DNA from 2 places in the Ensifer sp. M14 genome. Region 2 is predicted to be linked to the other one. Evidence: predicted binding sites of a transcription regulator. Region 2 holds the regulator's gene; the other holds the start of a gene.
What was found. Region 2 encodes HrcA, which represses chaperone genes, less so after heat shock. Its sites were predicted from a motif close to GTTAGCACTCNCNNNNNGNGAGTGCTAAC; they were not measured.
Positions count from the first base shown of each region.

Region 1: groES (co-chaperone GroES) is a predicted target of HrcA. The motif match lies at 1,759-1,787, and genes of this name have one in related genera.

Region 1 is NZ_QJNR01000004.1:4,018,928-4,026,355, reverse strand. Features, by position in the region: gene groL (chaperonin GroEL) at 1-1,341, opposite strand, end outside; gene groES (co-chaperone GroES) at 1,404-1,700, opposite strand; gene BLJAPNOD_RS19555 (TIGR01459 family HAD-type hydrolase) at 2,173-3,021, shown strand; gene BLJAPNOD_RS19550 (bifunctional riboflavin kinase/FAD synthetase) at 3,035-4,018, shown strand; gene ileS (isoleucine--tRNA ligase) at 4,362-7,271, shown strand; gene BLJAPNOD_RS19540 (hypothetical protein) at 7,401-7,428, shown strand, end outside.
Region 2 is NZ_QJNR01000004.1:235,793-243,220, reverse strand. Features, by position in the region: gene BLJAPNOD_RS01220 (glutathione S-transferase family protein) at 1-600, shown strand, start outside; gene hemW (radical SAM family heme chaperone HemW) at 653-1,834, opposite strand; gene rdgB (RdgB/HAM1 family non-canonical purine NTP pyrophosphatase) at 1,958-2,602, opposite strand; gene BLJAPNOD_RS01205 (VOC family protein) at 2,645-3,040, opposite strand; gene rph (ribonuclease PH) at 3,058-3,777, opposite strand; gene hrcA (heat-inducible transcriptional repressor HrcA) at 3,937-5,016, shown strand; gene grpE (nucleotide exchange factor GrpE) at 5,122-5,793, shown strand; gene BLJAPNOD_RS01185 (D-arabinono-1,4-lactone oxidase) at 5,881-7,116, opposite strand; gene BLJAPNOD_RS01180 (SDR family NAD(P)-dependent oxidoreductase) at 7,131-7,428, opposite strand, start outside.

The DNA.
Region 1 (7,428 bases), 3.8 Mb from region 2:
CTGCAGAGCGCGACGAACGATGTTGATGCCGGCTTCCTGGTCGTCGTTCACACCCTTGACGGTGATCTTGACGGAAGAACGCAGCAGGGCAACGCCGCCGCCCGGTACGATGCCTTCCTGAACAGCAGCGCGCGTCGCGTTCAGAGCGTCGTCGATGCGGTCCTTCTTTTCCTTAACTTCGACTTCCGTCGAGCCGCCAACGCGGATCACGGCAACGCCGCCAGCGAGCTTGGCAAGACGTTCCTGCAGCTTTTCGCGGTCGTAGTCAGAAGTGGTGTCTTCGATCTGAGCCTTGATCTGGGCAACGCGGCCTTCGATGTCGCTCTTCTGGCCAGCACCATCGACGATGGTGGTGTTTTCCTTGGAGATCGAAACCTTCTTCGCACGGCCGAGCATGTCGAGCGTGACGTTTTCGAGCTTGATGCCGAGGTCTTCGGAGATCACGGTACCACCGGTCAGGATGGCGATGTCTTCGAGCATGGCCTTGCGGCGATCGCCGAAGCCCGGAGCCTTGACAGCAGCGATCTTCAGGCCGCCACGCAGCTTGTTGACGACGAGCGTAGCAAGAGCTTCGCCTTCGACGTCTTCAGCGATGATGAGGAGCGGCTTGCCGGTCTGAACGACAGCTTCGAGAACCGGGAGCATGGCCTGCAGGTTCGAGAGCTTCTTCTCGTGGAGGAGAACGTAGACGTCGTCGAGGTCAGCAACCATCTTTTCCGGGTTGGTGACGAAGTACGGCGACAGGTAGCCGCGGTCGAACTGCATGCCTTCGACGACTTCGAGTTCGGTTTCGGCGGTCTTGGCTTCTTCAACCGTGATGACGCCTTCGTTGCCGACCTTCTGCATTGCTTCAGCAATGTCGAGGCCGATCTGACGCTCGCCGTTGGCCGAGATCGTGCCAACCTGTGCAACTTCTTCCGAAGTGTTGATCTTCTTGGCCTTGGCCTGGAGATCCTTGACGACTTCGGTGACAGCGAGGTCGATGCCGCGCTTCAGGTCCATCGGGTTCATGCCGGCAGCAACGGCCTTGGCGCCTTCGCGAACGATCGCCTGGGCCAGAACGGTTGCAGTCGTGGTGCCGTCGCCGGCGATGTCGTTGGTCTTCGAAGCAACTTCGCGGACCATCTGGGCGCCCATGTTTTCGAACTTGTCTTCGAGTTCGATTTCCTTGGCGACCGATACGCCGTCCTTGGTGATGCGCGGAGCGCCGAAGGACTTGTCGATGATGACGTTACGACCCTTCGGGCCGAGCGTGACCTTTACGGCGTCAGCGAGGATATCGACGCCACGCAGCATCTTTTCGCGCGCGGTGCGGCCGAATTTAATTTCTTTTGCAGCCATTTGAGAAAACTCCCGGGCTCATTGCCCATTGGTTGTCATGGAAAGGTGTGGACGACGGCTGATCAGCCGATGATGCCCATGATGTCGGCTTCCTTCATGATGAGAAGGTCTTCGCCGTTGATCTTGACTTCGGTGCCCGACCACTTGCCGAACAGAACGCGGTCGCCAGCCTTGACGTCGAGAGCAACAACCTTGCCGCTTTCGTCACGGGCGCCCGAGCCAACAGCGACGATTTCGCCTTCCTGCGGCTTTTCCTTAGCGGTGTCCGGAATGATGATGCCGCCCTTTGTCTTTTCCTCAGACTCGACGCGGCGGACGACAACGCGGTCGTGCAGCGGGCGGAAATTGGTGCTTGCCATTAGTCTAATCCCTCGATCAAATGACATTACGGATCGCTCATCGACCCGATGGATGGGTGTTAGCACTCTCATTTGTCGAGTGCTAGCGAGGCCGAGATAAGGCTGGGTCCGGTGTGAGTCAAGGATTGGCCGTTCAAAAAATTTCAGACGACATGGTTATCGGCGGCGCATGAAAGGCAACGAACGGCGGCCGAGCCGGAAGGTTCGCTTGCCTATTGCATGAAGCCGTCGGAATTTGGGCAAGTCGGTCCCGAAAATCGTGCCTGGTGCGGAGGTCCGGTCCGCTCGCCATTTCGGCCCTTGGTTCCGCGGTTTACATCCGACGTCTGATAGACTGCGAGCCGCCTTCTCGGTGCGTACAGCGAGCGGGCGTCGAATCCTTGGGAATGGCGGCGTTTTTCGTGGGCCGAGGCTTGTATTCTCGCCCCTTCCTTGCCATGCAAGCCGGAAACCGAGTTTGCAGGAAGCCCGCATGGCCGCAAGGATCAACAGTTTTCGGGAAATCGCAGGGCGCTACGACGTCGTGCTCTGTGACGTCTGGGGTGTTCTCCACAACGGCGTCCAGGCGTTTGCGTCGGCCTGTGAAGCCTTGGCGGAAGCGCGGGCTGCCGGGTTGACGGTCGTTCTGATCACCAATTCGCCCCGGCCGAGTCCGAGCGTCAAGGTGCAGATTCGCGGGCTTGGCGTTCCCGACGAAGCCTATGATCGCATCGTGACATCAGGCGATGTGACCCGCACGTTGATCGCTGCGGCCGAAAAGAAGATCTTCTTCATCGGCGCCGAACGCGATCTGCCGCTGCTCGAAGGTCTCGGAACCGAAATCGTCTCGTCGGAAGATGCCAAGACCGTCGTCTGCGCCGGCTTCTACGACGATGAAACCGAAACGCCGGAGCACTACCGTGCGACCTTGACCGGCCTTGCCAAGCGCAAGATCCCCTTCATCTGCGCCAACCCGGACCTGGTGGTCGAGCGCGGACATCGACTGATCCCCTGCGCTGGCGCCATTGCCAAGCTGTATGAAGAACTGGGCGGCGAAGCGCGCATTGCCGGAAAGCCCTACATCGCCATCTACCGCGCCGCGCTGACGGAGGCCAAGGCCGTTCGCGGCGGGCTCGATCTGTCGCGTATCATTGCCATCGGCGACGGCATGCCGACCGACGTCAAGGGCGCCCAGGATGCCGGCTTCGACCTGCTCTACATCAGCGCCGGCATTCACGCGCAGGAATACATGAACGAAAGCCGGACCGACGAGGCGAAGCTCGCTGCCTTCCTGAAAAAGGAAGGCGCCTCGCCGAAGTGGTGGATGCCGAGGCTCGCCTGACGGGAAGACTGAGATGACGGTTTTTCATCGCAACGAGACCCGCGATCCGCTGCCCGAGCGTCTGCGCGGCGGCGTTGTCGCCATCGGCAATTTCGACGGTGTTCACCGCGGCCATCAATCCGTGCTGGAACGGGCGCTGGACGAAGCCAAGACCCGGGGCGTGCCCGCGCTGGTGCTGACCTTCGAGCCGCATCCGCGCACCGTCTTCCGGCCGGACACGCCGGTGTTCCGACTGACGCCCGCGCCCTTGAAGGCCCGCATCCTTGAAGGCATGGGGTTTGGCGCCGTCATCGAATATCCGTTCGACCGCACCTTCTCCGAACTCTCCGCTTCCGATTTCATCCATCGGGTCCTCCTGGAATGGCTGCATGCCTCGCATGTGGTTACCGGCTTCGACTTTCATTTCGGCAAGGGCCGTGAAGGCGGTCCGGCCTTCCTGATGGCTGCGGGCGGCGACAACGGTTTTGGCGTCACTCTGGTTGATGCCTTCCGCGACGAGAACGCCTCGGTGATCTCCTCGAGCTTCATTCGCTCGTTGCTCGGGCAGGGTGACGTTTCCCATGCCGCCGGTTTGCTCGGCTATCGCTACACGGTCGAGGCCGAGGTGATCGACGGCAAGAAGCTCGGACGCACGCTCGGCTATCCCACCGCCAATATGCGACTGCCCCCGGAAGTCGAGCTTAAGGCCGGCATCTATGCGGTGCGCTTCCGCCGGGCCGACGGCTCGTTGCATGATGGTGTCGCGAGCTTTGGCCGGCGCCCGACCGTCGACAGCGACGGCGAGGCTCTGCTCGAGACCTTCGTCTTCGATTTTTCCGGCGATCTCTATGGCGAAGTCTGTTCGGTTTCGTTCTTCGGTCACCTGCGCGACGAGCTGAAGTTCGACGGGCTCGATCCGCTGGTGACCCAGATCCGGCAGGACGAGGAAGAGGCGAGGGCGTTGCTCTCCGGCGTTGCGCCCTTGAGCGACATCGACCGCCGGATCAGCTTCGCTTGAAAGAAATCCGCCGCGCCGAAGCGGCGGACCTTTTCAAAAGGCCGAAAACGCCTTAAACAACCGGCCACCATGACCCGGCACCGTCGACTGCCCATCGATCAGCGAATTATTGGCCCGGCTTTCCGCGCGCACTAGGCCGCCGGAAGGTCCGGGATTTCGGCGTTTCCGACGCCCCAGTCATTTCTAGAGCGCCGCGCGTCTCCTGGATGCGCCAAGGTCGCTCTGAAACTTTGAAGCTGCGCATGATCCCTTCCGAAAATCGATCCGGATTTCGGGGTTATGCGCCAGATACCACCCTTTCGCATGCGCGATGATCCGCGCGGAAAAGATGATTGCAAAGACCATGACAGAGACCGCTGAGAAGATCGACTATTCCTCCACCCTCTACCTGCCGCAGACGGAGTTTCCGATGCGCGCCGGCCTGCCGCAGAAGGAGCCGGAAGCAGTTGCCCGCTGGCAGAAGATGGGCCTCTACAAGAAGCTGCGTGCCTCGGCCGCCGGTCGCGAGAAATTCGTGCTGCATGACGGCCCTCCCTATGCCAACGGCAACATCCATATCGGCCACGCGCTGAACAAGATCCTCAAGGATGTCATCAACCGCTCGTTCCAGATGCGCGGCTTCGACGCCAACTACGTGCCGGGCTGGGATTGCCATGGCCTTCCGATCGAATGGAAGATCGAGGAGAAGTATCGCGAAAAGGGCCAGAACAAGGACGAGGTTCCGGTCAATGAATTCCGTAGGGAATGCCGCGACTTTGCCGCCGGCTGGATCCAGATCCAGGCGGAAGAGTTCAAGCGTCTTGGCATCGAGGGCGACTTCGACAATCCCTACACGACGATGAACTTCCACGCCGAAGCGCGCATCGCCGGCGAACTGATGAAGATCGCCAAGATGGGCCAGCTCTATCGCGGCTCCAAGCCGGTGATGTGGTCGGTCGTCGAGCGCACGGCGCTGGCCGAAGCCGAAGTCGAATATGCCGATGTCGAAAGCGACATGATCTGGGTGAAATTCCCGGTCACCGAAGGTGCGGCAGATCTGGCCGGTACCTTCGTCGTGATCTGGACGACCACGCCCTGGACCATCCCGGGCAACCGCGCCATTGCCTTCTCGTCGCGCTACGCCTACGGCCTCTATGAAGTTGCGACCGCCGAGAACGACTTCGGACCGCAGCCCGGCGAGAAGCTGATCTTCGCCAAGCGCCTGGCCGACGAGTCCGCTGCCAAGGCCAAGCTCACCTTCAATTTCGTCCGCGACATCGAAGGCGCCGAACTGGCGGCCGTCACCTGCGCCCATCCGTTGCATGGCCTCGGTGGCGGTTACGCCTTCAAGGTGCCGCTGCTCGACGGCGACCATGTGACCGACGATGCCGGCACTGGCTTCGTGCACACGGCGCCCAGCCACGGCCGCGAGGACTTTGACGCCTGGATGGACAATGCCCGCGCGCTTGAAGCCCGTGGCATCTCCTCGGCGATCCCGTTCACCGTCGACGACGCCGGCTACTTTACCGCTGATGCCCACGGCTTCGGCCCGGACGCCGAAGGCGGCGCCGGCCGCGTGCTTGACGACAAGGGCAAGAAGGGCGACGCCAATGATCGCGTGATCAAGGCGCTGATCGCCCGCCATGCGCTGTTTGCACGCGGCCGCCTGAAGCATTCCTATCCGCATTCCTGGCGCTCCAAGAAGCCGGTGATCTTCCGCAACACGCCGCAGTGGTTCGTCTACATGGACAAGGGCTTCGGCGACGGCACGACGCTGCGCTCGCGCGCGCTGTCTGCCATCGACGACACCCGCTTCGTGCCGGGTGCCGGCCAAAACCGCCTGCGTGCCATGATCGAGGGCCGTCCGGACTGGGTGCTCTCGCGTCAGCGCGCCTGGGGCGTGCCGATCGCGATCTTTGCCGGCGAGCAGGGCGAGATCCTGGTCGACGAAGCGGTCAACGCCCGCATTCTGGAAGCCTTTGAGCAGGAAGGTGCGGACGCCTGGTTTGCCGAAGGTGCCAAGGACCGCTTCCTCGGCAATGACCACGACCACGAAAAGTGGCACCAGGTCATGGACATTCTCGACGTCTGGTTTGATTCAGGCTCGACGCATACGTTCACACTTGAAGATCGTCCTGATCTGAAGTGGCCGGCCGACGTCTATCTCGAAGGCTCCGACCAGCATCGCGGCTGGTTCCACTCGTCGCTGCTCGAATCCTGCGCGACGCGCGGTCGTGCGCCCTACAACGCCGTTGTCACCCATGGTTTCACCATGGATGAGAAGGGCGAGAAGATGTCGAAGTCGAAGGGCAACACCGTCACCCCGCAGGAAGTGATGAAGGACGCCGGCGCCGATATCCTGCGCCTCTGGGTGATGACCACGGACTATTGGGAAGATCAGCGCCTCGGCAAGACGATCATCCAGACCAACATCGACGCCTATCGCAAGCTGCGCAACACCATCCGCTGGATGCTGGGCACGCTGGCGCACGACAAGGGCGAGGAGATCGCCTACGCCGAGCTGCCCGAGCTGGAAAAGCTGATGCTGCACCGCCTGGCCGAGCTCGATCAGGTCGTTCGCGAAGGTTATGATGCGTTCGACTTCAAGCGGATCGCCCGCTCGCTGATCGATTTCTCGAACGTCGAGCTTTCCGCCTTCTATTTCGACGTGCGCAAGGATGCGCTCTATTGCGACGCACCCTCGAGCCTTCGTCGCCGCTCGGCGCTCGCCGTCATCCGCAAGCTGTTCGATAGCCTCGTGCTGTGGCTGGCGCCGATGCTGCCCTTCACCTGCGAAGAAGCCTGGCTGTCGCGCAATCCCGACGCGGTCTCTGTTCATCTCGAACAGTTCCCGGCAATCCCGGCGGAATGGAAGAACGACGCTCTCGAGGCGAAGTGGGAAAAGATCCGCGCTGTCCGCACGGTCGTCACGGGTGCGCTGGAAATCGAACGTCGCGAAAAGCGCATCGGTTCGTCGCTTGAGGCTGCTCCGGTCGTCTACATCGCCGACCCGGAGCTGTTGAAGGCGCTCGAAGGCGAAGATTTCGCCGAGATCTGCATCACCTCGTCGATCACGGTGGACGCGGGCGAGGGCCCTGCCGACGCCTTCCGTCTGCCTGAGGTCGCCAAGGTCAGTGTCGTGCCTAAGGCGGCTGTCGGCCGCAAGTGCGCCCGCTCCTGGCGGATCACCACCGATGTCGGTTCAGACGCGCTCTACCCTGAGGTGTCTGCCCGTGATGCTGCCGCACTTCGGGAACTTGGCTTCAAGGCTTAAGGGATCATTTGCCGGATGAATTGCGCTTGCCGCATTCATCCGGTAAAACCTGCCCGAAATTTGGCGGATTTATCCGCCATGGGCGCTGAGTGGCCGCGCACGTGACGGTGGCCGGCTGGAAGGAATTTCATGGAAATGACGCGAGAGTTGCGACTGT
Region 2 (7,428 bases):
CAGACCCACTCTCCCTTTGCCCGCAAGGCGCTCGTCTTCGCCCACGAGGTCGGCATCGCCGAGCGCTTGCAGGTGATCCATCACGAAACCAGCCCGACGCTGCGCAACGAAAAGGTTCATGCCGAAAACCCGCTCGGCAAGGTGCCGGTGCTCTTGCGCCCCGAGGATGAGGCGATCTTCGATTCCGACGTCATCTGCGCCTATTTCGATACGCTTCATGACGGCCGCAAACTGATCCCCGAAAGCGGCGAGGCGCGCTGGCGGGCGCTGAGATTGCAGGCCGTCGCGCAAGGCCTGGCGCAGGCGGGGATCGGGCTTCGCTGGGAAACGGATCGGCGCCCGGAAGGTCTGCGCTACCCGGCCCTGGCCGACGGCTACAGCGAAAAGGTCGAACAGACCTATGACTGGCTGGAGCAGACGCTCGATGTCGATGCGCCGCTCGATATCGGTCACGTTGCTCTTGCGACGACTTTGTCCTGGATGGCTTTTCGCCATCTGCCGTCGTTCCGTGACCGCAAGACGCTGACCGACTGGTTTGATGCCTTCGAAGCCAGACCATCAATGCGCGCGACGCCGCTATCGGGCGAAACGCACGACTGATCCTTTTCCCGTCGGGTAATACGGGCCGGGCTTTCGCCCGCCCGCAAGCGCGTCAGCAGGCGAGGTCGGCGACGACGGCGTCGAGGATCAGCATGCCCGAGGGCGTGCAGCGCAAGCGCGAGTTGCCCAGCCGCTCGATGAAGCCATGGTCGATCAGGAACTGTTCGCGGTCCGGATCGGGATCGCGCCCGGACAGCGTCTGCCAGCGGGCGAGATCGACGCCTTCCTTGAGCCGCAGCCCCATCAGCAGCAATTCGTCCGACTGCGCTTCCAGATCGAGCACTTCGCGCTCGACCATGCCGTGGCCGTGGGTTTCGACCAGCCGAAGCCATTCTTCCGGCTTGCGTTCGGTTGCTGTTGCCACCTTGGCGCCACCGACGCTGAGACGGCCGTGGGCACCTGGGCCGATGCCGGCATAGTCGCCATAGCGCCAGTAAGTGAGGTTATGGCGGCTTTCGGCGCCCGGGCGGGCGTGGTTGGACACCTCATAGGCCGGCATGCCGATCGACGCGGTGACGTCCTGGGTCGCCTCATAGAGGACCGCCGATTGCTCGCCATCAGGAACGATCAGCTTGCCGGCCTTGTGCAGGCCGAAGAAGGGCGTGCCTTCCTCGATCGTCAACTGGTAGAGCGACAGGTGGTCGACGGCATAGGAGACCGCCTCCTTGAGCTCGCGCTCCCATTCCTCGACGGTCTGGTTGGGTCGGGCATAGATCAGGTCGAAGGACATGCGCGGAAAGATCTCGCGCGCCAGCCGGATCGCCTTCAGCGCATCCTCGACATTGTGCAGCCGCCCGAGGAATTTGAGATCCCGGTCGTTCAGCGCCTGGACGCCCAGCGAGACCCGGTTGACGCCGGCGGCGCGGTAACCGTGGAAGCGCGTCGCCTCGACGCTCGAAGGGTTCGCCTCCATGGTGATCTCGATGCCATCGGGCACATGCCATTCGCGGGCGATGCCCGAAAGGATGGCATCGACGGTTGCCGGATCCATCAGCGACGGCGTGCCGCCACCCATGAAGATGCTGGTGACCGTGCGTGGACCGGAAAGCTCGCGCGCGTCTGCCATTTCCTTGAGGAAGGCGGCGACGAAGCGCGGCTGGTCGACCGGTTGGTGGCGCACATGGCTGTTGAAGTCGCAATAGGGGCACTTGGCCGCGCAGAACGGCCAGTGCACATAGATCCCGAAGCCGGGGTCCATGCCGTCACCGATCGCCGATAGCGTGGCCGTCTGCATTGTTGCGTCTCTCATGCGGTGGATCTCGATGACGTTGGCCCGATCGATCCAAAGTCATGAACGTGATCTGTTCTCGTAAACTGGAACGGCGACGGTGCGGCACACCGCATACACGTTTCCGCGTCAGGCTCCAAGGCAGGTTTCGGCGAAGATCTTGAACGCGCGGGCGCGGTGCGACAAGGCTTCACTATCGCCCGGCTTCCATCCGTGTTTCTCGTCTGCGCTCATTTCGCCGAATGTGGTGTCGTACCCCTTCGGCTGGAAGACCGGATCATAGCCAAAACCTTGGTCGCCGCGTGGCGGCCAGACGACGTGGCCCTCGACTTCGCCGCGGAAAAGCTCGACATGGCCGTCCGGCCAGGCAAGGCAGAGCACGGAGACGAAACGGGCCGTGCGCTTCTCAGGCGCGCTAGCGCCCCTGTCCTGCAGCGCGTCCTCGACCTTCTGCATCGCCATTGCGAAATCGCGGCTGCCGTCTTCGCGCTCGGCCCAATTGGCGGTGTAAACGCCGGGCGCGCCGTCAAGCGCGTCGATCGCCAGGCCGGAATCGTCCGAAAGCGCCGGCAGGCCCGATGCCTTGGCCGAGGCTAGCGCCTTGATCGTCGCGTTTTCTTCGAACGTCGTGCCGGTTTCGTCCGGCTCCACGAAGTTGAGGTCGGCCGCCGACTTGGCTTGGAAGCCGAGCGGGCCGATCAGGTCGCGGATCTCGCGGATCTTGCCGGCGTTGTGGCTGGCGACGATGAGTGTCTTGTCATCCAATGTGCGCATGATGTGTCGTCTCTTAAAAGATGCGGGCGCAGGGGCCACGTTTCATTCGATGGACCAGAGGCCCGGCTCCGCGCATTCCAGGCTGTTTCCAGCCGGATCGCGGAAATAGAAGGACCGGGCGCCGTTCGGCCAGGCAACATCGGCCTCGATCGCAATGCCGGCTGCTTCCAGTTTGGCCTTCCACGCATCGAGCGCCTCGCGTGCGACGCGGAAGCACATGTGGCCCTGGCCGGTGGTGCCATGCGACAGAGGCGGTTTGATCGTCTCCGTCGGATTGAAAATCAGCAGAACGCCCGGGCCGCAACGGAAGAACACATGCCGATTGCCGGCGCGCGTAATCTTTTCCAGCCCGAGCACGCCGCCGTAGAAGGCCTCGGCGCTGTCGAGATCCGACGCATAGAGCGCGGTCTCGAGAATGCCTTCGAGCGCCGGGGCCATGGTCTCCGTCCTTTTCGTCAGCCTGATATCGCCTGCTTCTGCAGCGCGACGAGCTCGGCGATACCGGTCTTTGCAAGCCCGAGCAGGCCTGCGAATTCCTCTTCGCTGAAGGGCTTGCCTTCGGCGGTGCCCTGGATCTCTACGATGCCGCCGGTTCCGGTCATGACGAAGTTCGCGTCCGTCTCGGCAGCGGAATCTTCGAGATAGTCGAGGTCGATGATCGACTGGTTGGCGAAGATACCGCAGGAGATAGCGGCGACATGGTCTTTCAGGACCTTCTCGACCTTCACCATGTTGCGGGCTTCCATCCACTTCAGGCAGTCGTGCAGCGCCACAAAGGCGCCGGTGATCGAGGCGGTGCGCGTGCCGCCGTCAGCCTGGATGACGTCGCAGTCGATCGAGATCTGGCGCTCGCCGAGCGCGGGCAGATCGACGACGGCGCGCAGCGACCGGCCGATCAGGCGCTGGATTTCCTGGGTGCGGCCGCTCTGCTTGCCGCTCGAGGCTTCGCGGCGCATGCGCTCGCCGGTGGCGCGGGGCAGCATGCCGTATTCGGCCGTCACCCAGCCCTTGCCGCCGTTGCGCAGCCAGGCCGGAACCTTCTCTTCAAGGCTGGCGGTGCACAAAACGTGCGTATCGCCGAACCGCACCAGACAGGAGCCTTCCGCGTGCTTGGAGAAATTGCGCTCGAACGAAACCTTGCGCATTTGGTCGATTTTTCTGCCGGATGGCCGCATCATCAAACTCCTATCGTATCTGGTGAGCCTTCTAGAGCATGGCAGAGGTAAAGGGAACCGGTGGATAGCTGGGGATCGCGGCGATTTTTCCCTTTTGCTATCGGGCGCGGGGATCACTATATTTCCGGCGGCAGGATTGGCCTGCGAACATGGAGCGACATGGTACTGCGCAATCCCGGAGTGACCGATATCGCGGCGGCGCTGGACGAGCGTTCCGGTGAAATCTTCCGTCGCATCGTCGAAACCTATTTGAACAACGGCGAACCGCTCGGCTCCCGCAACCTTTCGCGGTTGCTGCCGATGTCGCTGTCGCCGGCCTCCGTGCGCAATGTGATGAGCGATCTCGAAGATCTCGGGCTCATCTATTCGCCGCATGTCAGCGCCGGTCGGCTGCCGACGCAGACGGGCCTGCGCTTCTTCGTCGACGCCTTCATGCAGGTCGGCAATCTCTCCCCGGAGGACCGCGCCTCGATCGACCGCCACGTCCGGCGCAGCGATCATACGCAGCCGGTCGACACGTTGCTGGCCGAGGCAAGCCAGATGCTGTCCGGCATGTCGCGCGGCGCCGGCCTTGTCATCACCGCCAAGAACGATCCGGTCTTGAAGCATGTGGAGTTCATCCGGCTGGCGCCGACCAAGGCGCTCGCCGTGCTCGTCGGCGAACACGATCAGGTCGAAAACCGCATCATCGAGCTTCCCGCCGGCGTGACGAGTTCGCAACTGACGGAAGCGGCGAATTTCCTCAACGCCCATCTCGCCGGCCAGACGATCGGCGAAGTGCGCTCGCAGCTTGAAACGGTCAAGCAGACCGTGCGCAGCGAACTCGATGCCCTGTCCCAGGACCTGGTTGAGCGCGGGCTGGCGATCTGGTCCGGCAGCGAAGGCGATGAGAAGCCGGCGCGACTGATCGTTCGCGGCCGGGCGAACCTGCTCGAGGGCCTTGAGGGTACCGAGGATATCGACCGCCTGCGCATGCTCTTCGACGATCTGGAAAAGAAGGACAGCCTGATCGAGCTGCTCGATCTCGCCGAGAGCGGTCCTGGCGTCAGGATCTTCATCGGCTCGGAGAACAAGTTGTTTTCGTTGTCTGGTTCGTCGCTGATCGTAGCGCCCTATCGCGACAGCGAAGATCGGATCGTCGGCGCCGTCGGCGTCATCGGTCCGACGCGGCTCAACTATTCGCGCATCGTGCCGATGGTCGACTATACCGCGCAGCTGATGTCGCGGCTTTCGCGCTGAACGAGCGCTTTTGGCCACAGACTGCATTGAACCCTTGATTTTTCGGCCCTAAACCTCGATATCGGCATCAAATCCAGTCACTGGGCATTCTTACGCCATGCGGCCATTGTTGCGCGCGGGTGTGAAAATGCGAAAGACACGACAGACGATACACCGGAGAACGTCATGACCGACGAAACAAACAAGCACGGACACGAAGCTGCCGCCACCGACGAGGCAGTCAACGCTGCACCCGAGGCTGTGGAAGCGGCGCCGGTTGCCGAACCCGATCCGCTGGAACTTGCGCGCGCCGAGAACAACGATCTGCGCGACAAGTATCTGCGGCTCGCTGCCGAGATGGACAACCTGCGCCGCCGCACCGAACGCGACGTCAAGGATGCCAAGTCCTATTCGGTCGCAGGCTTTGCCCGCGACATGCTGGCCGTCTCCGATAATCTGCGCCGTGCGCTCGATGCCATTCCGGCGGAAGCCAAGGAAGCCGGCGAAACCGGCCTCAACGCCCTGATCGAAGGCGTCGAGATGACCGAGCGCGCCATGCTGTCGGCGCTGGAGCGCCACGGCGTGAAGAAGCTGGAGCCGGAAGGTCAGAAGTTCGACCCGAACTTCCACCAGGCCATGTTCGAAATCCCGAACGCCGATGTGCCGAACAACACGGTGCTGCAGGTCGTCCAGGCCGGCTACACCATCGGCGATCGCGTTCTGCGCCCAGCCATGGTCGGCGTGTCCAAGGGCGGCCCGAAGGCCGCCGCGACAGAGGGCGACAGCCCGGCGGCCTGAGCTGCGCTCTGAATTGCTGAAACGCCGCGCGTCCCTCCGGACGCGCGGCGTTCTTGTTTTGGTGGTTTCATCAACGCAAGGCCGGTATCAGCCAAACAGCTGCCGCAGGTGGTCGTTGAGGAAGCGTCCCTCCGGGTCGATCCTTGCCCGCAACGCCCGGAAATCACCAGACCTTGGGTAGAGCGCGGTCACGTCCTCGGCGCCGAGGAAATGCAGCTTGCCCCAATGCGGCCGTGAGCCGTACTGGCGCAGGATCGTGTCGACATCCTTCAAGTATTCCCAGTAGTCCGTGCCCGGTTCGCCCGAGACCGAAAGCGTGATCGAATCCTGTTCGAAGAACGGGCTTATCCAGCCGGTGTCGCCTGCGGTGAACCGGTACTCGATCGGGTAGATACAGGTCGGGTGCTTTTCCAGCATCAGCTTGCGCACCGCTTTGACGGCATCCTTGCCATGGGCAACGGGCACCGCATATTCCAGCTCGTGGAAGTTCGGCACGTATTCGATCGGATAGATCTCCGAGGAATAGGCGATCTTCTCAAAACCCTGTTCCATCGGCGGTCGGTCGGTGATGTCGATCACCTTCATTTCGCAGACATCGGACGTCCTGTCCGTCGTCGAAACCGACGCGGTATCCGGCAGGCAATAGCAGTGCCGGCTCTCGGGAACCGGGCACCAGAAGAAGCCGAAGTGCCGGTGCATGGCCGCAAGCTCGTCATGCTGCTCGATCATCTCGTCGAAGGTGCAACGCCAGAGCTTTTCGTGCAGGTTGTAGCTGTCCATCGCCTGCAGCGTGATCTCGGAGATCACGCCTAGCATGCCGATCGAGACACGCGCCGCCTCCAGGAGATCCGGCGTCGTCTCGTCGACGACGAGAATGCTGCCATCCGGCTGCACGAGCCGCATGCCGACGATCTGCGAGGCCATGTTGCCGAGCGTGGCCCCGGTGCCATGGGTGCCGGTGGTCAGCGCGCCTGCCAAGGCCTGGCTGTCGATGTCGCCCTGGTTGATGAGCGAGAGACCGCTCGACTTCAGGACCTTGCCGAGCTGGTTGATGGTCGTGCCCGCCTTCACGGCGACGCGCTTGCGCGCCTGGTCGATGTTGACGACGCCCTGCATGTTCGAGAGCGTCAGATGCAGTCCGCTGGTCAAAGCCACCGGCGTGAAGGAATGGCCGGAGCCGGCGCAGCGCACGTTGAGCCCCTGCGACGTCGCCTCGCGAACCATTTCGGCGAGCGCCGCCTCGCTCTCCGGCGCGCCGCGCTGGCGTACGATGCATGATTGGTTTCCGACCCAGTTGCGCCAGTGGCCACCTGATTGAAGCATGTCTTTCCCCTCTCTCAGACCGCCGTGAAGCAATTGTCGACGAACAGATGCGTGCCGTTGACGAAACTCGCCTCGTCGCTGGCCAGAAACAGTGCGGCGTTCGCCACTTCCTTCGGATCGCACATGCGGCCCTGCTGGGCGGCGATCGCCGCTTCAGAGACGTCGACGCCGTATTTGCTGAGGCCGACCAGTTCGCGCTTGCCGTGATCGGTGGCGATGAAGCCGGGGCAGACCGCGTTGCAGCGGATGCCGCGGTCGCGGAATTCGACGGCGATGGCGCGGGCGAACATGTGGCAGGCGCCCTTGGTCGTA